One region of the Pseudoxanthomonas sp. GW835-FHT14C01 genome, then DNA from elsewhere that is predicted to be linked to it. Evidence: predicted binding sites of a transcription regulator. Region 1 holds the regulator's gene; the other holds the start of a gene.
What was found. Region 1 encodes FliA, which starts transcription of late flagellar genes. Its sites were predicted from a motif close to TAAAGTTTNNCNNNCNNNGGCCGATAA; they were not measured.
Positions count from the first base shown of each region.

Region 2: AC1Q5B_RS17670 (chemotaxis protein) is a predicted target of FliA. The motif match lies at 9,962-9,988, and genes of this name have one in related genera.

Region 1 is NZ_JBXAGB010000005.1:14,302-25,575, forward strand. Features, by position in the region: gene AC1Q5B_RS19365 (ParA family protein) at 1-132, opposite strand, end outside; gene motD (flagellar motor protein MotD) at 132-1,094, opposite strand; gene AC1Q5B_RS19375 (flagellar motor protein) at 1,113-1,853, opposite strand; gene AC1Q5B_RS19380 (chemotaxis protein CheA) at 2,078-3,829, opposite strand; gene AC1Q5B_RS19385 (hypothetical protein) at 3,857-3,997, opposite strand; gene AC1Q5B_RS19390 (protein phosphatase CheZ) at 4,035-4,652, opposite strand; gene cheY (chemotaxis response regulator CheY) at 4,652-5,032, opposite strand; gene AC1Q5B_RS19400 (RNA polymerase sigma factor FliA) at 5,163-5,915, opposite strand; gene AC1Q5B_RS19405 (MinD/ParA family protein) at 5,912-6,790, opposite strand; gene flhF (flagellar biosynthesis GTPase FlhF) at 6,780-8,438, opposite strand; gene flhA (flagellar biosynthesis protein FlhA) at 8,487-10,568, opposite strand; gene flhB (flagellar biosynthesis protein FlhB) at 10,565-11,274, opposite strand, start outside.
Region 2 is NZ_JBXAGB010000003.1:910,194-921,467, reverse strand. Features, by position in the region: gene AC1Q5B_RS17725 (CheR family methyltransferase) at 1-556, shown strand, start outside; gene cheD (chemoreceptor glutamine deamidase CheD) at 553-1,155, shown strand; gene AC1Q5B_RS17715 (protein-glutamate methylesterase/protein-glutamine glutaminase) at 1,155-2,222, shown strand; gene AC1Q5B_RS17710 (methyl-accepting chemotaxis protein) at 2,507-3,697, shown strand; gene AC1Q5B_RS17705 (histidine kinase) at 3,828-4,454, shown strand; gene AC1Q5B_RS17700 (EAL domain-containing protein) at 4,451-6,166, shown strand; gene AC1Q5B_RS17695 (GIY-YIG nuclease family protein) at 6,159-6,437, shown strand; gene AC1Q5B_RS17690 (ATP-binding protein) at 6,585-7,736, opposite strand; gene AC1Q5B_RS17685 (flagellar protein FlgN) at 7,922-8,266, opposite strand; gene flgM (flagellar biosynthesis anti-sigma factor FlgM) at 8,272-8,580, opposite strand; gene flgA (flagellar basal body P-ring formation chaperone FlgA) at 8,749-9,396, opposite strand; gene AC1Q5B_RS17670 (chemotaxis protein) at 9,996-10,949, shown strand; gene flgB (flagellar basal body rod protein FlgB) at 11,120-11,274, shown strand, end outside.

The DNA.
Region 1 (11,274 bases):
CAGCGAGGCGTGCGGATCCAGGTCGATCAGCAGCACGCGATGGCCGCGCATGGCCAGGCCGCGCCCGAGGGCGAGGGTGGTGGTGGTCTTGCCGACGCCGCCTTTCTGGTTGGCGATTGCCCACACGCGCATCACTGGACTCCTTCATGGACCTGGGGCGCCGGCGGCGCTCCGGGCATGGGCGACGCGGCGTGGGCCGGCAACGGCGGCAGCGCGATCACTGACGGCGGTGCGGGGACCTGTTCCTGCGCATGCAAGTCCGGTGCCGGGCCGGTCGGGCTGGCCAGGATGATCAGCAGCACGCGGCGGTTGGCGTTGCGGCCTTCCTGGGTGGCGTTGTCGGAGATCGGGCGGAACTCGCCATAGCCGATCATCGCCAGCCGTTCCGGCGGAATCCCGTCGCGCACGAAAAGGTGCACCACGCTGGCGGCGCGCGCCGAGGACAGCTCCCAGTTGGACGGGAACTGCGAGGTACGGATCGGGCGGTCGTCGGTATAGCCCTCCACACGCACCGAGTTGGGCACGTTGCCGAGCACCGACGCCAGCTTGCCGACGGTCTCCTGCGCCTGCGGATCCAGCGCCGCCGAGCCGGTGGCGAACAGGATGTCGCTGTTGATCTGTACTTCCAGCCACAGCGCCGAGCGCTTGATGGTCACCAGCTTCTCGTCGATCAGCGGCGCCAGCGCGCGCTCCAGGTCGTCGGCGATGCGCTTGAGTTCGCCCTGCGCCGCTTGCAGGCCCTTGGCGTCGAGCGACATGTTCATCTGCGAGGCCATCGCCGCCAGCAGCGTGACGTTCGGCGAGGGCGACGGCGCGGAGGGTCCTTCCTTCGCCCCGGACTTGATGGGCGAGGGGCGGTCGAAATCGGCGCCCTGCAACTGGTGGTTGCCCACCTGCACCGGGTTGATCGTGCGCGGCGCGCCACCGAAGGCGGCGGTCAGCGCATCGGCGACCACGCGGTACTTGCCTTCGTTGATGGTGGAGATGGCGTACATCACCACGAAGAAGGCGAGCAGCAGCGTCATCAGGTCGGCATAGGGGATCGCCCAGGCCTCGTGGTTGACGTGTTCTTCGTGCTTCTTCCTGCGTGCCATCGGCGTCGTTCCGCAGGCTCAGTGCAGGAAGCCGGCCAGCTTGGCCTCGATGTTGCGCGGGTTCTCGCCCTGCGCGATGGCGATCAGGCCCTCGATGATCATTTCCTGCTCGCGGCTGCGGCCGCCGATCACGCTCTTCAGCTTGCTGGCGACGGGCAGGAAGAACAGGTTGGCCGAGGCGATGCCGTAGATGGTCGCGGTGAAGGCGGCGGCGATGCCGTGGCCCAGCTTGCTGGGATCGGCCAGGTTCTTCATCACCGCGATCAGGCCGAACACCGCGCCGATGATGCCCAGCGTCGGCGCATATACGCCCATCGCCTCGAACACCTTGGCGGCGGCGAGGTCCTGGTGCTCCTGGCCGTTGAGGTCGATCTCCATCATGTGGCGGATCGCTTCGGGTTCGACGCCGTCGACCAGCATCTGCAGGCCCTTCCGCAGGAACGGGTCGTCCTGCTGGTTGACCACCGGCTCCAGGCCGAGCAGCCCCTGCTTGCGGGCGATGTTGCTCCACTCGACGATCTGCGCGAGCAGCGCATCGCCATCGGTGCCCGGCGGGCGGATCACCCAGCGCGCGATGGACACGGCGCGCTTGAACACCGGCGGTGGCGTATGCACCAGGATCGCGGCGATCGTGCCGAGGATGACGATGACGAACGCCGCCGACGACCACAGCGACGACAGGCCGGCACCCTTGAGGATGCTGCCGCCCACCAGGGCGACCAGCGCCAGCAGCAGTCCGATGAGGCTGAAGATGTCCATGGTCTGATCTATCGGCCCCGTTCAGGTGGACTTGAGGTGCGCTTCCTGCAGGAGCGATGTAAGTCGCGACCGGGGTCACACCCGGTTCGTGGTTGCTGTTGTGGGAGCGACGTAAGTCGCGATGGCCGCGAGACGGACTCCATGAGGGTCCTGGCGTCTGAGGGAAAGAGCTCGCGACTTACGTCGCTCCCACAACCGCCGGGCTCCCACAGTGGCTCGTCGCCTTACGCCGTCGCGCGCAGTCCGTCGACATCGAGGATCAGCGCCATGCGGCCGTCGCCGATCAGGGTGGCGCCGGCGTAGCCGGGCAGGCCGCGTACGGCGCGCGGCAGCGGCTTGATGACCACTTCCTCGCGGCCGCGGACCTGGTCGACGATCAGGCCGAAGCGCTGTTCGCCCATCTGCAGCACCACGATGGTGAGCAGCGGCGCCATGACCGGGTCCACGCGCAGCCACTGGCGCAGGTCGACCAGCGGCAGCGTGTGGCTCTGCCGGTCGAGCACGGCCTGGCCGTCGAACCAGCGCAGGCTTTCGGAGGGCGCGTGCAGCACTTCCATCACGCGCGCCAGCGGCAAGGCGTAGACCGGATCACCGGCCTGCACCAGCAGCGTGGGCAGGATGGCCAGCGTCAGCGGCACGCGGATGACGAAGCGGCTGCCGCGGCCCACATCGGAATGGATGGTGATCTGGCCGCTGAGTTCGCGGATGCGCGACTGCACCACGTCCATGCCGACGCCGCGGCCGGAGATGTCGGTCACCTCGGCCTTGGTGGAGAAGCCGGGCAGGAAGATCAGCTGCAGGCACTCGTCGTGGCTGAGGCGGGCAGCGGCCTCGGGATCGATCAGGCCCTTCTCCAGCGCCTTGGCGCGCAGGCGCTCGGGATCGATGCCGGCGCCGTCGTCGCGGATCTCGATGGTCACGAAGTCGCCTTCCTGCTGCGCCGACAGGCGCACATGGCCGGCGCGCGGCTTGCTGCAGGCTTCGCGCAGCGAGGGTACTTCGATGCCGTGGTCGATCGCGTTGCGCACCAGGTGCACGAGCGGATCGGCCAGCGCCTCCACCAGGTTGCGGTCGAGTTCGGTGTCGGCGCCGACCAGCTCCAGGTCGACTTCCTTCTGCAGCTGGCGCGCGACGTCGCGCGCGACCTTGGGGAAGCGGGAGAACACCTTGCCGACCGGCTGCATGCGCGTGCGCATGACGGCGGTCTGCAGGCGGGCGGTGGCGATGTCGAGGCTGCTGACCGCGCGATCCAGTTCTTCGTCGCGGATGCGAGCACGCAGCGTCTTCAGGCGGTTGCGCGACAGCACCAGTTCGCCGACGAGATTGACGATGGCGTCCAGCCGCTTGGTATCCACGCGGATGGTCTGCTCGGCTTCGCCGCCGGTCTTGGCCGCCGGCTTCGGTCCGGCGGGTTTCGCAGGCGCGGGAGCGGGCGCGGCACGCGGCGGCGAGGGCGGGGCGACGCTGGTCGGTGCGCCGCCGCCGTGCAACTGGTCAAGCAGGGCTTCGAACTCGTCGTCGCCGATCACGTCGCCGGTGGGCGCGGGTGCCGCCGGTGCCGCGGTGGTCGTGGACGCCTGTGCCGGCGCGGAGGCGCCGCCGTGCACGTCGAACTGGTCGATCAGGGATTGCGGTGCGTGCGGCGGCTCTTCGCCGCCGCCGATGGCATCCAGCATCTGCTGTAGCCAGTCCAGCGACTGTTGTGCGGCGTCGAAGTGCTGCGGTTCCAGCGTGGCCTTGCCGGCACGCACCAGGCCCAGGGTTTCTTCGGCGGCGTGGCACAGGTTGACCATGGCCTGGATGCCGAGGAAGCCGGCACCGCCCTTCAAAGTATGGAAGCCGCGGAACACCGCGTTGAGCTGGCTGCTGTCGGAGGGGTCGTGTTCCAGCGTGACCAGCTGTTCGCCGAGCCGGTCGAGGATCTCCTGCGCTTCGATCAGGAAGTCGGCGGCGATTTCAGGCGTGACGGCGGACATGGACGGGACGGTTACCGGGGCGGGCGATCAGCGGGAGGCGTCGAACAGGGGCTGCGTGTCGGGGCGGCGGCGCAGGAAGCGCGCGGCCACCACATCGCAGACCAGCAACAGGCCGACGAAGAGCAGGACGACAGGGTGACGGGAACGATGGGCGGAAGCGGCAGGCATGGCAGGTCTCCGGTTCCGCAGCGCGCGTCCCCCGGGGCTACAGCCCCAGGCCGGACAACAGGTCGTCGGCGTCGTCCTGCGAAAACGCGTTGCGGTCAAGACCAGCAACGGCCGGACCGGCGAGTTCTGAAGGCTTGTCGCGGTTTTTTTCCGGCGGCGGGATGCCGAGCGCGCCGAAGCCCTCGTGCACGCGGCGCACGATGCCGGCGACGCGGCGGATGATCTGCCCGGTCAGGTCCTGATAGCTCTGCGCCAGCGCCATCTCGGACAGGCCCTTGCCGATGCGGTCCACCAGCGCGGCCTGTTCGGCCGACAGGTCGGTGCTCTTCAGCTGCGTGGCGTAGCCCCGGCACTGCTCGGCCAGGTCCAGCGTCCTGTGGCTGGCCTGTTCGGTCATCTCGACCACATGGTCCAGACGCGCGCAGGCATCGTCGAGTTCGCCCGCGCCGGTCGGCGGCAGTTCGCCCAGCGTCTGCGCCAGTTCGCGGGCCAGGCGACCCAGGCCCTGCATCATCGGCTGGGTGCGCCAGGCGGCGATGGCATCCAGCTCGCGGCGCCAGCCCGCCTCGTCGCCCTGTTCCAGGGCATCGAGCGCGGTCTGAAGCTTCTCCACCAGCGCCGCGCGGGCGCCCGTGGCGTCGGCGACGGCGTTCATCAGGCGGCCGCTCCCAGGCGTTCGAAGATCTTGCCCAGCTTCTCTTCCAGCGTCTGTGCGGTGAACGGCTTGATGATGTAGCCGTTCACGCCGTTCTGCGCCGCCTCGATGATCTGTTCGCGCTTGGCTTCGGCGGTCACCATCAGCACCGGCAGCGTCTTGAAGCGGTCGTCGGCGCGGATGGCTTTCAGCAGCTCGATGCCGGTCATGCCCGGCATGTTCCAGTCGGTGACCACGAAATCGAAGCCGCCCTGGCCCAGCGCGGTCAGCGCTGTGTTGCCGTCGTCGGCCTCGGCGGTATTGGTGTAGCCGAGGTCGTTGAGCAGGTTCTTGATGATGCGGCGCATGGTGGAGAAGTCGTCCACGATCAGGATGCGCATGTTCTTGTTGGTCACGGATGCTCCGGTATTGCGTGGACGGTGGGACTGGTGGGGATATCGACCGCGGACGGGAAATGTTTAGCGGAGCTGGCGTCGGCTCGTGGGAGCGCCCCGGGGCGCTTCTGCAGGGTCATTCGTCGTCTTCCAGGCCGGCGTCGGCCTTCTCGAACACCTGCAGGCGACCGCGCAGGCGCACCATCGCCTGGCCGTGGATCTGGCAGACGCGGGATTCGCTGACGCCGAGCACCGCGCCGATTTCCTTCAGATTGAGTTCCTGCTCGTAGTACATCGACAGCACCAGCTGCTCGCGCTCGGGCAGGTGGCCGATGGCCTTGACCAGCTGCTGGCGGAACTCGCTGCGCTCCAGGTTCTGCTGCGGCGACGGCCCGCCGGTGCGCGAGGTGTTCGGTTCGCCGTGGTCGTCGATGTGCGACTCCAGACTCAGCACCTGGCCGCGCGCGGCATCCTCCATCAGGCGCAGGTATTCGGGCAGCGGCATGTCCATCGCGCTCGCCACTTCGGTGGCGATGGCGGCGCGGCCGGTACGCTGTTCGATCTCGCGCACGGTGGCGGCGGCCTGGCGGGCGCGGCGGTGGACCGAGCGCGGCACCCAGTCGCCACGGCGGATCTCGTCGATCATCGAGCCGCGGATGCGGATGGAGGCGTACGTCTCGAACGACGCGCCCTGCTCGGCGTCATAGCTGCGCGAAGCTTCCAGCAGGCCGATCATGCCGGCCTGCACCAGGTCGTCGATCTCCACGCTGGCCGGCAGGCGCGCCGCCAGGTGGTGGGCGATGCGGCGGACCAGGTCGGCGTGCTGGGTGACGAAGTCGTTCGCGCTGCCGCGTTGCACGGCGCGGTACTGGGCGGCGGCGGTGTTCATGCGGCCACCCCCCGCTGGATCAGGCGTTCGACGAAGAATTCCACGTTGCCGCGCGCCCCGACCGGCGGCTGCCAGCGGGCGGTCGTGCGCGCGATGTCGGTGATGGCGCGGGCCGACGGGCTGCCCGGATACGCCTTCACGACGGCCTGCTGGCGCTGTACGGCGCGCCGCAGCCAGTCGTCCTGCGGCACGGCGCCGAGGTAGTGCAGGGCGACGTCGCCGAGGAAGCGCTCGCAGACGCGCGCGAGCTTTTCGTACAGCTTCCGGCCCTCGTTCGGGTCGCGGACCATGTTGGCGATGACGTGCACGCGGTCCAGGCCGCGCTCGCGCGCCAGCACCTTGATCAGCGCGTAGGCGTCGGTGATCGACGCCGGCTCGTCGCAGACCACCACCACGGTGTCCTGCGCGGCCTGGCAGAAGGTCAGCACGCTGTCGGTGATGCCGGCGGCGGTGTCGACGATCATGAAGTCGAGGGCCCGCTGCAGCTCGGAGAACACGTTGACCAGGCCGACATGCTCGGCCGGCGTCAGTTCGGCCATGTGGCGGAAACCCGACGAGGCCGGCACCACCAGCACGCCTTCGGGACCTTCCAGAAGCACTTCCTCCAGGCCGCAGCGGCCGGCGACGAGGTCGGCGAGGGTGAACTTCGGCGACAGGCCGAGCAGCACGTCGACGTTGGCCAGGCCCAGGTCGGCGTCCATCAGCAGCGTGCGCTTGCCCATCTCGGCGAGCGACACTGCGAGGTTGACCGACACGTTGGTCTTGCCCACGCCGCCCTTGCCGCCGGTGATGGCGACGACGCGCACGGGATGGAAGGCGCCGGGCATCGGCGGGGTGCTGCGGGGATTGGTCTGCAGCGGGTGATCAGGCGACATGGGTGGCCTCGGTCGAGCAGGGTTCGTCGGCTTCGCGGCGCAGCTGGTCCAGCCGCAGCACGAGGTGGGCGCTGTTGGCGCGATGGAGGTCGTCGGGGACGCGCTGGCCGTCGGTCACCCAGGTCATCGGCAGCTGGTGGTCGACCACCACGCTCAGCGCGCTGCCCAGGCGGCCGGTCTCGTCCAGCTTGGTCAGCACCACGCCTTGCGGCTGCACGGCGCTGAAGCGGCGGACCACCTCGTCCAGGTCGGAGAAGTGCGAATTGGCCGGCAGGCACAGCAGGGTCTTCACCTGCCCCGAGGCGCGCAGCCAGTTGAGCTGGCCGACCAGGTTGCGGTCGCGCTGGCCCAGGCCGGCGGTATCGATCAGCACCAGCTTGTAGTCGCGCAGGCGCTCCAGCACCAGCGCCAGGGTCTGCGCGCTGTCGGCCTCGTGCACGGCGATGCCGAGCTGGCGACCGTAGCCATGCAGCTGTTCGCGGCCACCAACACGCACGGTATCGGTGGTGACCAGCGCCACGTCGCGGGCGTTGTGGCGCTGCGCGAAGCAGGCCGCCAGCTTGGCGATGGTGGTGGTCTTGCCGGCGCCGGTCGGTCCGACCAGGGCGATGACGCCGCCGGTGTCGAGCAGGTCGGTGTCGAGCACGGGCAGCTTCTTCGACAGCAGGCCCAGCATCAGGCCGCGGCCGCGGTGCGGTTCGGTGTCGGCGGGGATCTGCAGGGCGATGTCGCGGGTGATGCCAGCATCGAAGCCGTAGTCTTCCATCAGTTCCATCGCCTGCATGCGCACCGGCGAACCGCGCAGGCGCTCGTCGGTGAGGCGATGCATCTCGCGTTCGATCATCTCGCGCATGGCGGACAGTTCGCCGCGCATCTGCACCAGTTGTTCGTCGCTCTCCCGGGCTTCCGCGGCGTTGTCGGTGACCACGGTCAGCGTGGGCACGGTGATGGCGGCGGGCGCCGGCGCCGGGGCGGACGCCGGCGTACGCGCGGCGTGCAGCGCGACGATGGGCGCGGGTTCGGGTTCCGGCAGCGACACCGGCGGCGCGATCGACGGCAGCAGCGCGTCGAGGTCCAGCGTGTCGTCGATGTCGGCACGCGGGGCGGGCGGGCGACGCGGCGCCACGACGGGTTCGATGCGCGCGACCGGCTCGTTGGCGGGCGCGGCGGGCAGGCAGGCGGCGAGTTTGGCCGCGAAGGATTCGGGTTCGATCAGCAGCGGCGCGATGTCGCGGACAGCCGGCGCCGGAATGTCGGCGGCCGCTGCGGGCGCGGCGATCACGGGCGCGCGCGGTGGCGCGATCGGGGCGGGCTTCGCGGTTTCGGCGCGCGGTGCGATGGGTGTCGCCGGCTGACGGCGCGCGAAATAGCTGGCGGCGGCTTCGGCCGGCGTCAGGGCGGGGCTGTTCGCGGCCGCTGCCTGCGGCGCCGGATCGAGCAGCGGATGCAGCGGCGCGGCGGGCGCGGTCGGGCGCATGGCGTCCAGCGTGCGCTGCACCAGCGCTTCGTCGTAGTTGCTGGCGGCGACGATCTCGACACCGTCCTCGGTGACCCGGTTGGACAGGATCACCGCGTCCGGACCGTGTTCCTGCCGGACCATCGCGAAGGCGGTGCGCATGTCGGGGGCGACGAAGCGTTTGATTTTCATGGCGTGCTATCCGGTTCGGTGTCGCGTCGGGTTCTGCTGCTCCGGGCCTCAGCTGATCGTGCCGACCAGCTTCAACCGCTTGTCCTCGGGAACCTCGCTGTAGGCCAGCACCGACAGCGAGGGGACGCTGTGGCGGACCAGGCGGGCGAGGGCGGCGCGGACCGTTCCCGGTACCAGCACCACCGCAGGCTCGCTGCGGGCTTCCTGCTTGGTCACCACGTCGGCGAGGCTCTGGTGCAGGCGTTCCGCCAGTCCCGGTTCCAGCGCCGCGCCGGTTCCCTGGGTGCTGTCCTGCAAGACGCGTTCCAGAGTCGGCGCCAAGGTGTAGACGGGCAGCTCCGGTGCCATGCCGGAGATCTCCTGCACGATGAATCGTCCCAGCGACGTGCGCACGGCGGCGGTGAGCGCGGCCGGATCGGTGTTCTGCGGGGCGAACTCGACCAGCGCCTCGGCGATGCGGCGCAGCTGCCGGATCGGCACGCGCTCGATCAGCAGGTTCTGCAGCACGCGCACCACGGTGGCCAGCGGCAGCGCCTTCGGGGTGAGGTCCTCGACCAGCTTCGGCGCGCTGCGGCCCAGTTGCGCCAGCAGCTGCTGGACTTCCTCGTGGCCGAGCAGTTCCGGCGCGTGTTCGCGCACCAGGTGGGAAAGGTGGGTGGCCATCACCGTGGCGGGATCGACCACGGTGTAGCCCAGCGATTCCGCCGTGGCCTTCTGGTGCGCCTGGATCCACACCGCGTCCAGGCCGAATGCCGGGTCCTTGCCGGGAATGCCGTCGATGCTGCCGAACGCGCCGCCCGGGTCCAGAGCCAGCTCGCGGTCGGGGTGGATCTCCGCCGACGCCACCGGCACGCCATGCACCAGCAGGCGGTAACCGTTCGACGGCAGTTCCAGGTTGTCGCGGATATGCACCGGCGGTACCAGGAACCCGAGGTCCTGGGTCAGCTTGCGGCGCACCGCCTTGATGCGCGACATCAGTTCGCCGCCCTGGTTCTTGTCGACCAGCGGGATCAGCCGGTAGCCGACTTCCAGGCCCAGCGGATCGACCGGGCGCAGCTCGTCCCAGGTCAGTTCGGCGTTGCGGTCGGGCGCGCCCGGACCGGGCAGGGCCGGCGTGTCGCCGTCGGTGGCTGCCGGACCCTGCTGGGTCCGCTTCCACATTTTCCAGGCGAGGTAGCCGATACCGGCCGCCAGCGTCAAAAAGGCGACGTTGGGCATGCCGGGCACCAGCCCGACCAGTCCCAGCACGCCGGCGGCCACCGCCAGCGCCTTGTGCTGGCCGAAGGCTTGGCCCATCACGGCCTGGCCCATGTCTTCCGAGCGCGAAGCGCGGGTGACCAGCATGGCCACCGCCGAGGACACCAGCAGGGCGGGCAGCTGGGCGACCAGGCCATCGCCGATCGACAGCAAGGTGTAGGTCGACGCCGCCTCGGCGGCCGGCATGCCGTGCTGGAACATGCCCACGGCGAAACCGCCGATGAGGTTGATGAACAGGATCAGGATGCCGGCGATGGCGTCGCCGCGGATGAACTTGTTGGCACCGTCCATCGAGCCGTAGAAGTCGGCTTCGGCGCGGACTTCCTCGCGCCGCGCCTTGGCCTCCTCGCGGGTCAGCACGCCGGCGTTGAGGTCGGCGTCGATGGCCATCTGCTTGCCGGGCATCGCGTCCAGGATGAAGCGGGCCGACACTTCGGCGATGCGGCCCGCGCCCTTGGTGATGACCACGAAGTTGATGATGGTCAGGATGGCGAACACCACGATGCCGACCGCGTAGTTGCCGCCCACCACGAACTCGCCGAACGCCGCGATGACCTTGCCGGCGGCGTCGTGGCCGTTCTGGCCGTTGAGCAGGATCACGCGGGTCGAGGCCACGTTCAGCGCCAGGCGCAGCATCGTGGTCATCAGCAGGATGATCGGGAAGATGGTGAAGTCGAGCGGACGCTTCACGTAGATCACCGCCAGCAGCACCACCAGCGAAATGGCGATGTTGAAGCTGAAGAGCGCGTCCAGCACCGGTGGCGCCAGCGGCACCACGATCATGGCCAGCAGCGCCAGCACCACCAGCGGCGCGCCGAGGCCGTTCTTCAGCATGTCCATCCAGCGCGGGGTGCCGACCGGTTGCGCGCTCATGCCTTGCCTCCGTGCTCATCCACGTCCAGCGCCGGCAGGTCGGGCAGCGGAGCCTCGCCCACGCGCCAGGCGCGCAGCTGGTACACGTAGGACAGGATCTGGGCGACGGCGGCGTACAGTCTCACGGGGATCTCCCGGCCAAGCTGCCCTTCGCGATACAAGGCGCGTGCCAAAGGCGGGGCGGAGACGATGGCGATGCGGTGGGCATCGGCCACTTCGCGGATGCGCATGGCCAGTTCGTCCACGCCCTTGGCGACCACGGTGGGGGCGCCCATCTGGCCGGCCTGGTATTTCAGGGCCACCGCGTAGTGGGTCGGATTGACCACGATCACGTCGGCCTTGGGCACGTCCTCCATCATCCGGCGCTGCGACATCTGGTGCTGCATCTGGCGGATGCGGCCTTTCACTTCCGGGCTGCCGTCGCTTTCCTTCATTTCCTCGCGCAGCTGCTGGCGGGTCATCTTCAGCTTCCGCAGCCAGTTCCACTTCTGGTACGGCGCATCGATGGCCGCCAGCAGGATCAGGCCGCCGGTGGTCGCCAGCAGCAGGGTGCTGGTGAACGACAGGCCGCTGCGCACCGCCTGTTCCAGCGGCATGGTCAGCAACTCGCGCAGCGGATTCAGTCCCAGCTTCAGGCAGATCGCCGCCGCGCCCCCGATCAGTACCACGCGCAGCAGGGACTTCAGCAGCTCGGCGATGCTCTCGG
Region 2 (11,274 bases), on a different contig from region 1:
GCAGGAGGAGCTGGCCAAGCGCCGCCACGACGGCCCACTGAAGATCTGGTCCTGCGCCGCGTCGACCGGCGAGGAACCCTACTCGATCGCGATCTCCGCCTGCGAGGCCTACGGCACGCTGACGCCGCCGGTGCGCATCCTGGCCACCGACGTCGATACCCAGGTGCTGGCCACCGGCGAGCGCGGCGTCTATCCGATCGAGCGCATCGCCGGCCTGGACGACGCGCTGAAGCGGCGCTATTTCCAGCGCGGCAGCGGCCCCAACGAAGGCAAGTGCCGCGTGCATCCGGCGCTGCGGCAGCTGATCGAATTCCGCCCGCTCAACCTGCTGGCGCCGCGCTACGACGTGGCCGGACCTTTCGTGGCGATGTTCTGCCGCAACGTGATGATCTATTTCGACAAGCCGACCCAGCGCGGCATCCTCACCCGCCTGGTGCCGCACCTGGCCGACGACGGCATGCTCTATACCGGGCACTCGGAGAACTACCTGCACGCGGCCGACATCATCCAGCCCTGCGGCCGCACCCTGTACCGGCGCGCCGGGACCGCCGCATGAGTGCCGCCGCGGCCGCCTTCGCCGATGGCAGCGTGATGCGCTACCACGACATCCGCTTCAAGACCGACGCCGCCAAGCTGCTGCCGACGCAGTACCTGGTCGTGGACGACCACACCGCCCTGGTCACCGTGCTGGGGTCTTGCGTGGCCGCCTGCATCCGCGACCCGCTGCTCAAGCTGGGCGGCATGAACCACTTCCTGCTGCCCGACGGCAATGTCGGCGACGGCGCGCCCGCGCGCTACGGAAGTTATGCGATGGAACTGCTGATCAACGACCTGCTCAAGCGTGGTGCGGCGCGCAGCCGGCTGCAGGCCAAGGTGTTCGGCGGCGCCAACGTGCTGAAGGGCTTCACCAGCAATCCGGTGGGCACGCGCAATGCCGAGTTCGTCCGTCGCTATCTGGACGCCGAGCGCATCCCGGTGGTCGCCGAAGACCTGCGCGGGATCCATCCGCGCAAGGTCTGGTACTTCCCCGACAGTGGTCGCGCCGTCGTGCAGCGCCTGCCGCACGCCCACGATGCCGAGGTGCTGGCGGCCGAGTCCGCGGCCCGCGCCCGCCTGTCCAAGGCTCCCGTCACCGGGGGCGTGGAGCTGTTCTGATGAGTACGACCCCTTGCCGCGTGCTGATCGTCGACGACTCGGCGGTCGTACGCCAGATCCTGACCGAAATCCTGTCCCGCGACCCCGGCATCGAGGTCGTCGGCGCCGCCGCCGATCCGCTGCTGGCGCGCGACAAGATCAAGCGCCTGAACCCGGACGTGATGACGCTGGACGTGGAAATGCCGCGCATGGACGGCCTGGCGTTCCTCGAGAACGTCATGCGGCTGCGCCCGATGCCGGTGGTGATGATCTCCTCGCTGACCGAACGCGGCGCCGACACCACGCTGCAGGCGCTGGCGCTGGGTGCCGTGGACTTCGTCTCCAAGCCCAAGCTCGATGTCGCCAGCGGATTGCAGTCGTATTCCGACGAGATCATCGCCAAGGTCAAGACCGCCGCGAAAGCGCGCGTGCGGCCGTTGGCGCGCACCGGCGCGCCGCGCGTGAACCTGGATACCGCACTGCCGGCACCGCCGGCGCTGCGCTTCCGTACCACCGACCGCCTGATCGCCATCGGCGCGTCCGCCGGCGGCACAGAAGCATTGCGCGTGGTGCTGGAACAGATGCCAGCCGACGCGCCCGCGATCGTGCTGACCCAGCACATCCCCGCCGGCTTCAGCCGCGCCTTCGCCGAGCGGCTGGACCGCCATTCGGCGATGGCCGTGCGCGAAGCCAGCGATGGCGAAGCCATCCTGCCCGGCCATGCCTACCTCCCGCCCGGTGGCCAGCACATGCGGATCATCCGCGACGGCGCGCGGTGGCGGGCGCGCATCGACGACGGTCCGGCGGTGAACCGCCACAAGCCGGCGGTCGACGTGCTGTTCCGCTCGGTCGCGCAGAGCGCGGGCGGCAACGCGGTCGGCGCCATCCTCACCGGCATGGGCGACGACGGTGCGCGCGGCCTGTTGGAAATGAGCCAGGCCGGCGCCCCCACCCTGGTGCAGGACGAAGCGAGCAGCGTCGTCTGGGGCATGCCCGGCGCAGCCATGCGGATGGGCGCCGCCAAGGAAGCCCTGCCGCTGGAACGCATCGCGCAGCGCCTGCTCGACCTGGCGGCATCGATCGCGTGAGCTGCTGGCGACTCTCTTGTGGAGCCCCTGCAGGAGCGACGTGAGTCGCGACCGCACAGCCGATCCCATCCTGACCTGCGATACGAACCCGCTGCGATGACGGCACGGACTCCACACCCTCAGCGCTCATGGCCTCTCCCACGCGCGGTCGCGACTCACGTCGCTCCTACAGGGGCGCAACGGCGGTCACAGATCGTCTCCAACCGCGAAACCCGCGGATTTCCCGCCTAAAGAGCCGATCCGCACGGCCGATACCCATCAGTGAGCTTCAGCAGAGAGCACCCATGTATTCGCGCATCCTGGTTCGTCTGGCGGCACCCCTCATCCTCACCCTGCTGTTCCCGGTGTCGGTCGGCTTCGACTGGCCCAACGCCCTGCAATGGGCCCTGCTGACGTCGCTGACGCTGGCCTGGCTGATCTTCGCCTGGCTGACCGTCGTCAACTCGCACCAGATCTCCCCCGAGCACGCCAGCGTCGTGCGCGAACAGGATGCCCTGCTGACCGAACTGCGCCGCTTCGTCAACAACGAGATCGAAGGCTCCCGCAGCGAGATAGACCGCGCCCGCGAGCTGATCCGCGAGGCCGTCAGTAACCTCGGCGGCAGCTTCGATGCGATGAACCGCAAGTCGCGCGAACAGAGCGCGGCCATCTCCCGCATCATCGACCGTAACGGCGAGGGCGACCGTGCCGGCGTGGACGTGGCGCGCTTCGCCCAGAACGCCAGTCAGCGCATGGAGCAGCTGGTCGAGGCGCTGGAACAGGTGGCCGGCCAGAGCGGCACCACCGTGCACCATATCGACGACATGGCGCAGCACCTGGACGGCATCTTCTCGCTGCTGGAGGACGTCAAGTCGATCGCCGACCAGACCAATCTGCTCGCGCTGAACGCCGCCATCGAAGCGGCGCGTGCCGGCGAGGCCGGTCGCGGCTTCGCGGTGGTGGCCGACGAGGTGCGCAACCTGTCCGAGCGCTCCACCGCCTTCAACGAACAGATCCGCAAGCTGGCCCACAGCTCGAAGGAATCGATCGCCAAGGTGCGCGACACCGTCTCGAACATGGCCTCGCGCGATCTCGACCGTTCGCGGGAAGCGCGTTCTGAAGCGGCCGGCATGCTGAACCAGGTTGCCGCGATCAACGCCTCGCTGGGCGACGGCATGCGCGAAGTGTCGATGTGCGGCCACGCCATCGACGCCAGCGTCGCCGACGCTGTCCGCTCGCTGCAGTTCGAAGACATCGCCACGCAGTCGCTGGGCAGCGCGCAGACCCACCTCGACCGCCTGACCGCGATCAACAAGGAAGCGCTGGCCCTGCAGGAACTGCTGCACCGCACGGGTGGCGCCACCGACAACGAACTGCTCAGCGCCCTGCGCCTGATCGGCAACCGCCTGCGCGACCAGCGCACCGAGTGGGAACGTCCGCCGCACAAGCCGGTGGCGCAGCAGAACATGGGCGCGGGCACGGTCGAGCTGTTCTGACCCTCCCTTCCCGCAGAAGCGCACGACGGGGCGGCCAGCGATGGCCGCCCCGTTTCGTTCCGGGCTTTACCGCGCCATCGGTCCGCCACATGGCTGGCATACTGCGGCCGTTCCCGCTCCCGCATCGCCCATGCCGACGCCCCCTTCCTCCGACCTGCTGCTGCAACTGTTCCGCCTGCAGGAAGCCGACCGCCATCGCGTCGGCCGCGCCTTGCACAACCAGGTCGGCCAGGCGCTGTCGGCGATCCGGATGGGTGCACACCTCGTGCAGTCGGAAGACGATGCCGACGTCCGCGCGGAAGACCTGCAGGAGATCATCCGCGCCAGCGACGAGGCCGTCGCCATCGTGCGCGACCTGCATGCCACGCTGCACCCGCCGCAACTGGATTCGATCGGCCTGGATGCCGCCCTGCGCGCCGAGCACGAACGCCTCTTCCCCGGCGAAGGCGCGACGCTGTCGCCGTTGCCGCAGGCGCCGGTGCCGGATACCGCCCTGGTGGCGTTCCGCATCGCGCAGACGGCGATGCGCGCCGCAGCCAACGCGGGGGATCCCCTGGCCCTGACGCTGGCGGGCGATACCGAGGCATCCGGCGTGTTCACGCTCGAACTGCAGGGGGATACCGTCGCCGTCGCCGAGCTGCCGCTGCTGCAGGCGCTGGCGAGCGCGGCGGGCGGCGACCTGACGGCTGTCGCAGGCGCACCGTGGCGACTTCGCCTACCCTATGGGCCCCTGTCCTCAGCCGCCGATCCCGCGTGAATTCCGAACACGCCCACCTGCCCCGCCTGCCGCGCCTTGGCGCCGGCGAAGCCGATCTGCAGCGCATGGTCGATGCCGCCACGAACGACGGCACGCCGCTGATGCTGCTGTATCTGGACATCGACCACTTCCGCTCGATCAACGAGAACATGGGCGTGGAAGTCGGCGACGAGGCGCTGGCCATCCTCAGCGACCGCCTGCAGCGGGCGCTGGGACCGGAAGCGCGCGCCTGGCGCCACGGCAGCGACGAATTCATCGTGGCCGTGCCGCGCCTGCCAGGCACCCTGCCGCCCGAGCGCTTCGGCGACCTGCTGCGCGAGCAGATCGAGCTGCCGATGACGGTGCTGCCGTACACGCTGTTCCTGACCGGCACGCTCGGCGTCGCCCTGTGTCCGGAACATGCGGACACGCCGTCCGGCCTGCTGCAATGCGCGGAAAGCGCGATGGAACAGGCCAAGCACGAAGGCATGAACCTGGTGCGCCTGTACCGGCGCGGCGCGGCGATCACCGCACGCAGCGACAGCATCATCGCGCGGCAGATCGTCAACGCCATCCACCACAACGAACTGCGCCTGTTCTACCAGCCGCAGATCAACGCGCACGACGGCCGCGTCATCGGCATGGAGACGCTGCTCCGCTGGTACTCGCCTGCGCTCGGCCTGCTGGTGCCGGAGCGCTTCATGCACGTGGCCGAGAAGCTCGGCGTGATCGTGCAGATCGGCGACTGGGTGCTGCGCAACGCCTTCAAGCAGGCACGCGTGTGGCGCGACTGGGGGTTCGACGACTTCGAGATCGCGGTCAACGTGTCCACCCTGCAGCTGCTGCGTCCCAGCTTCGTGTCGGAAGTGCTGGAGGCGATGCAGGAAGCCGGCATCCCGCCGCAGATGGTGGTGCTGGAAGTGCGCCAGAACGCGCTGGCCAAGGACATGAACCTGGTCCATCGCACGCTGGCCCAACTGCATCGCGAAGGCGTGCGGCTGACGCTGGACGATTTCGGCATGGGCGATTCCAACCTGGATTCGCTGGTGCGCTTCTCGGTGGACAAGATCAAGATCGACCGCAACTTCGTGAAGGGCGTGCCCTCGGGCCCGCGCGAAGTCGCCATCACCTGCGCCATCATCGCGATGGGCCACCAGTTGGGCATGAAGGTCATCGCGCACGGCGTGGAAACCGACACGCAGCTCGGCTTCCTGCGCCGCAACCAGTGCGACATGTTCCAGGGCCACCTGTTCGGCGAGCCGATGTCGGCCGAAGACGCCGGCGCGGTGCTGCGCCGGCGTTACCTGCGCGCGGACGCGTTCGCCGCGACCAAGCCCGACCGCACGCTGCTGCTGCTGGACGACGAGGAGAACATCCTGCGCTCGCTGGTGCGCCTGTTCCGCCGCGACGGCTACCGCATCCTCGCCGCCAGCAACGTCACCGACGCCTTCGAACTGCTGGCGACCAACGACGTGCAGGTCATCCTGTCGGACCAGCGCATGTCGGACATGAGCGGTACCGAGTTCCTCGGCCGCGTGCGCCTGCTGTACCCGGACACGGTGCGGCTGGTGCTGTCCGGCTACACCGACCTGGCGACGGTGACCGAAGCGATCAACCGCGGCGAAATCTACCGCTTCCTGACCAAGCCGTGGAACGACGACGACCTGCGCGAACACATCCGCCAGGCCTTCGCCACGTACGAGAACCAGCCGCACCACCGCGCGCATGCCTGACACCGCCACCCCGACACCGGGCGGCTGGTGCCTCTATCTGCTCGAATGCCGCAACGGCGCCTGGTACGCCGGCATCACCAACCGCCTTGAGGTGCGCTATGCCGCGCATGTGGCCGGCACCGGCGCGAAGTACACGCGCGCGAATCCGCCAGTGCGCCTGCTCGCCCAGCGCGGCTACCCCGACCGCGGCGCGGCCTCGCGCGCGGAGGCGCGGCTGAAGCGCTTGCCCAGGGCGAAGAAGCTGGCGTTCTTCGACGCGCCTCCGTTGTAGGAGCGACGTAAGTCGCGACCGCGGAAATCAAGCAACCCACGCGGCCAGCTCGTGGATCGGCGGTTGATCGCCATGCCCCACGCTCATGGACACCGCGTTCTTCCGGTCGCGACTTACGTCGCTCCTACGGGGATGCGCGGTGACGGCTCACGCCGCGTCGGCGGCCGGCTGCCGTATCGGCAGCACGATGCGGAAGCAGGCGCCGGCGCCGGGCTCGTTGCGCGCTTCGATGCGGCCGTTGTGCTTCTTGACGATGCCGTAGGAGATCGACAGGCCCAGGCCGGTGCCGCTGCCGACCGGCTTGGTGGTGAAGAACGGGTCGAAGATGCGCTGCAGGATCTCGTCGGGGATGCCGTGGCCGCTGTCCTGGACTTCGACCCAGACCTCCTCGCCCTCCACGCCGGTGCTGACGGTGATGGTGCCGCGCTCGTCGATGGCGTGGCTGGCGTTGAGCAGGATGTTCATGAACACCTGGTTCAACTCCGAGGGACGGCACTGCACCAGCGGCAGCTTGCCGTAGTGCTTCTCCAGCGTGACCTTGTACTTCAGCTCGTTCCAGATGATGTTGATGGTGGAATCGAGGCCGGCATGCAGGTCGGCGGACTTCCAGCTGTCGTCGCGGCCCGAGTACGAGAAATCCTTCAGGTTGCGCACGATGGCGGTGACGCGCTCGATGCCCTCCCGCGATTCGGACATCAGCTGCGGCAGGTCGCCGGTGATGAAGTCAATGTCGGAGCGCGCGCGCAGGTCCTCGATCTCGGGCAGCATCGCCTTCGGGTCCGGCAGGCGCAGCGCGCGCTCGTACACTTCGATCAACGAGAACAGGCTGTGCAGGTACTCCTGCAGCGAACCGAGGTTGGAGTGCACGTAGCCGATGGGGTTGTTGATCTCGTGCGCGACGCCGGCGGCGAGCTGGCCGATGGAAGCCATCTTCTCGGACTGCACCAGTTGCTCCTGCGCACCGGCAAGCCGCACCAGCGTCTGGCGCAGCTGGGCATGGCGGCGCTGCAGTTCCTGCTGGCGCGCATGCGCTTCGCTGACGTCGTGGAAGACCACCATGCAGTGGCCGCCGCCAGCACTGTCGTGGAAATACGCGCGCACCTGCAGCACGACGCCGTCGGCCAGGGTCAGGTCGGTGTTCCAGCGGCCGGTCTCGCGCGCGGTGCGGATCGCATCCACCGGCAACAGGGCGGACAGCGCCGCCAAGGCGTGGTCCTCGTCGTTGACCAGCGCGCGCGCCGCCGCATTGGCGTGCAGCGGACGGCCATCGCCACGAAGCAGCAGATAGCCGTCGTCCATCAGTTCGGCGAGCGCCTTGAGATCGGCGAAGCTCGGGATGTCGTCCACGGCGCAGGCGCCGGAAGGCGGGTTCGTCAGCGGGTCTGTGGCCACGGATGGATCGGGTGGCGAAGGGGCGCCAGTATCCGGCGCGGCCGCGGGAGCGGCAAGGTGCGGGGTCGCAGTTTGCGGATCCGGCACCGGGCTCAGGCGACCGCGATGGGACGCGGGGCGGCGGTCGTCGACGTCTGGCCCTGCGCGTCGTACGCGCCGTGGCTTTCGGTGCGGCCGAGATGGCGCAGCGCCCAGTTCACTTCGCGGCGGCGACGGGCCAGCAGGATGCCGTTCGCATGGTTCTTCTCGGCCAGGTCGGCCAGCTTCTCGCGCAGGTCGTCGGGGAAGCCGAAGCCGGCCGCGGCGGTTTCCAGCGCGCGCAGGGCATCCAGCTTGTCCTGCGTGCAGCGCATGAGCGCCTCCACGTCGTGCTCGACGATGGCGCGACGCTCCTCTTCCAGGGCCGCGGACAGTCGCTGGAGGGAGGCGTGGTTCATTGCGCTCAGCGGCCCAGCTGCTCTTCCAGGCCCAGCATGCCGTCGGCGATCGCCTCGGCGTTGATCTTGTAGGCACCGGACTGCAGCGCTTCACGCACGGCCTGCACGCGGGCTTCGTTGATCGCCGGAGCGCTGGACAGCTCGCGCTGCATCGCCTGCAGGCTGGTGGCTTCACCGGTCAGACGCAGGCTGTCGCCCGCCGCACTGGCTTCCACGGGGCTGGAACGATCAGCGCCTGCGGACGCCACGCGGCCGCTCACGGGACCGGTGGTGCGGATGGCGGCAGGGGGAGTGCCTTCGATTTTCTGGTTCATGTCAGTCGCCTGTCACAGGGTTCATGGGAGTTATCGGCCGCCACCCGCTCGACTTTAGTGACGGATCGCACAATTCCGAGGAGGGGCCGGGTTTTGCCCGATGTCCTTCCACCCAGCGTCGGTATCGGCACCCTCCGGAACATCTTGAGGGCGAATGCGGATTTTTTTTCATCGGCTCACCCAGACGTCGCCGCCTGCGCCCACGATGCCCTGCACCACCCTGCGCGAGGACAGGTTTTCGACGGTCACCCGTTCGTTCTCGCCGGCGTCGGCCAGCGCCTTGCCCGCCACGCGGACCTCGACGCCGCCCCGCCGGGACACCAGTGCCACGTTGTCGCCGCGCCGCACCAGCCGCTGCGCGACCAGGTCGGTCGAGGCCAGCACGGCGCCGGCGGGCAGCATGCGCCGTGCGACGCGGCCCACGGCCTGCGCGGGATCGGCCACGGCGGCACCGACGATGCGCGAGGCGTCGCGACGCTCGGCGACGAAGGCGTCCGCGGTGATGGTCTCGCCCGGCGCGATACCGCGTGCCAGCACGAGTACGGTCTGGCTGCGGCGGACGCGCACCGGCACGAACAGGCGCCAGCCATCGGGACAGCCGACTTCCACGCTGTTGCTGCCCTGCACGCGCGCGACCAGGGCGGCACTGCAGCGCGGCAGGCGCAAGGCGGGATCGAGCGTGGCCTCGGCTTCGCTGCCGGCGGGCAACGCGCCGAGGGCGGCCGCCTTGATGCTGTCGACCGGCTGGAAGTCCGCGGCCAGGACACTGCACGCGGTCAGGCCGCCGATCAGGGCGGTGGTCAGGCGCAGCAGCATGGTCGGACTCCGGTGGTTCATCGGCGTGGAAGCTGCAAGCGGTGTGCCAGAAGTCGCTTCTTCGTGGGACCTTCGGTGTGAGGTTCTTGACGCTGGGGTTTGGTGCCGCTCGCCGCGGGGGCCTTCTTGACCAGCCATACGGCTGTTGAAAAGCACTTCTTTGTTTATGCAAAGAAAAACACACCCCAGGCGGCACGCCCTCCGCGCTGCGCGCTCCGGGTTCGAGAGCGGGCCGGGAGCAATAGCAACAGCACGCCTCGATCCCTCAGGTGCGGCACTTGGGGCCCCTGAGGTCCGGCAGTCCCGGCGGGCGGACCGTCGGGGGGTGTTTCTTTTGCCGACTTTTCTTTGCACAAGCAAAGAAAAGTAGGGCCTCCGCGGCGAACGGCGCCATGCCGGCACCATCGAGGAACGATCCCGGCAGGCCCCAGGAATCCAACGCGACGGCTTGGACAAGCCCAAACGGTTCGTACAGGCACCCGACTTCCGTTGCCCCTCACCCTAACCCCTCTCCCGCAGGGAGAGGGGCTAAAAGCCTCGAAGGGCTGGAAGGCCCGCGACCTGCTCAAGACCCCTCCCCCCCGGCCGATATGCTGTGCATGACCCAGGACCTGCTCAACCGCATCGACCAGCGCACCCGCCTGGCCGGCCACAACCGCCTCGCCCTGCTCCTGTTCCGTCTGGGCGGGCGTCAGCTTTTTGGCGTCAACGTCTTCAAGGTGCAGGAAGTCCTGCGCCGTCCGTCGCTGTTCCAGCTGCCCGGCCTGCCCACCGAGTTCGTCGGCGTGGCGGACGTGCGCGGAAGGTCGGTGCCCGTGCTGGACCTGGGCCTGAGCATCCGCCATCCCGAGCGCGACCCGAATCCCGAGAACGCCCCCAACTACCTGGTCGTCACCGAGTTCAACCGTTCGGTCCAGGGCTTCCTGGTCAGCGGCGTGGAGCGCATCGTCAACATCGCGGTCGAAGACATCCACCCGCCACCCGAACTGGGCGCGGAAAACAGCTTCCTGACCGCCGTGACGCGGTTCCAGGGCGAACTGATCCAAGTGATCGACGTGGAAAGCGTGCTGGCCGACATCTGCCAGTCGCGCATGGATGCCACCCTGGCGCCCGAGATGGCGCTGCCCGCCGATGCCCCGCCGATGCAGGTGCTGGTGGTGGACGACTCGCGCGTGGCGCGCTCGCAGATCCGCAGCGTACTGGAGCAGTTGGGCGTCACCGCCACCCTGCTCTCCGATGGCCGCCAGGCGCTGGACCATCTCTTGCAGGTGCACGCCGCCGGCGAGAACCCGGCCGAGCGCTACGCCATGGTCATCTCCGACATCGAGATGCCGGCCATGGACGGCTACACGCTCACGACGGAAATCCGGCGCCACCCGGGCCTGGCCGGCCTGTACGTATTGCTGCACACGTCGCTGTCGGGCGTGTTCAACAACGCCATGGTCGAACGGGTCGGCGCCAACGCCTTCGTGGCCAAGTACAGCCCGCACGAGCTGGCCGAACACGTGCTGTTCCGGCTGAATCAGGTGGTGGCGGCAAGAATGGCCGCCTGACGGCGTAGAGCGGAGCTTGCTCCGCTGACTGTCGGACCGGATCCCACGCCTGGCCGTCGAGCAGTCGAGCAAGCTCGACGCTACGGCTTCCTTTCCAGAAGCTCGCGCCGAGCGCGCGTTCTGGCACACGCCTTGCAACTGCCCCGGCAACGGTCTGCCGGAGCGGTGCCATGTCCAATCCCATCTCCAACTATCTGGGCGTCCATGCCGCGGCGCTGCCGCTGCGTGAGCAACGGATGCAGCTGATCGCCAGCAACCTGTCCAACGCCGACACGCCCAACTTCAAGGCAAAGGACCTGGACTTCCAGGCCGCACTTGAACAGGC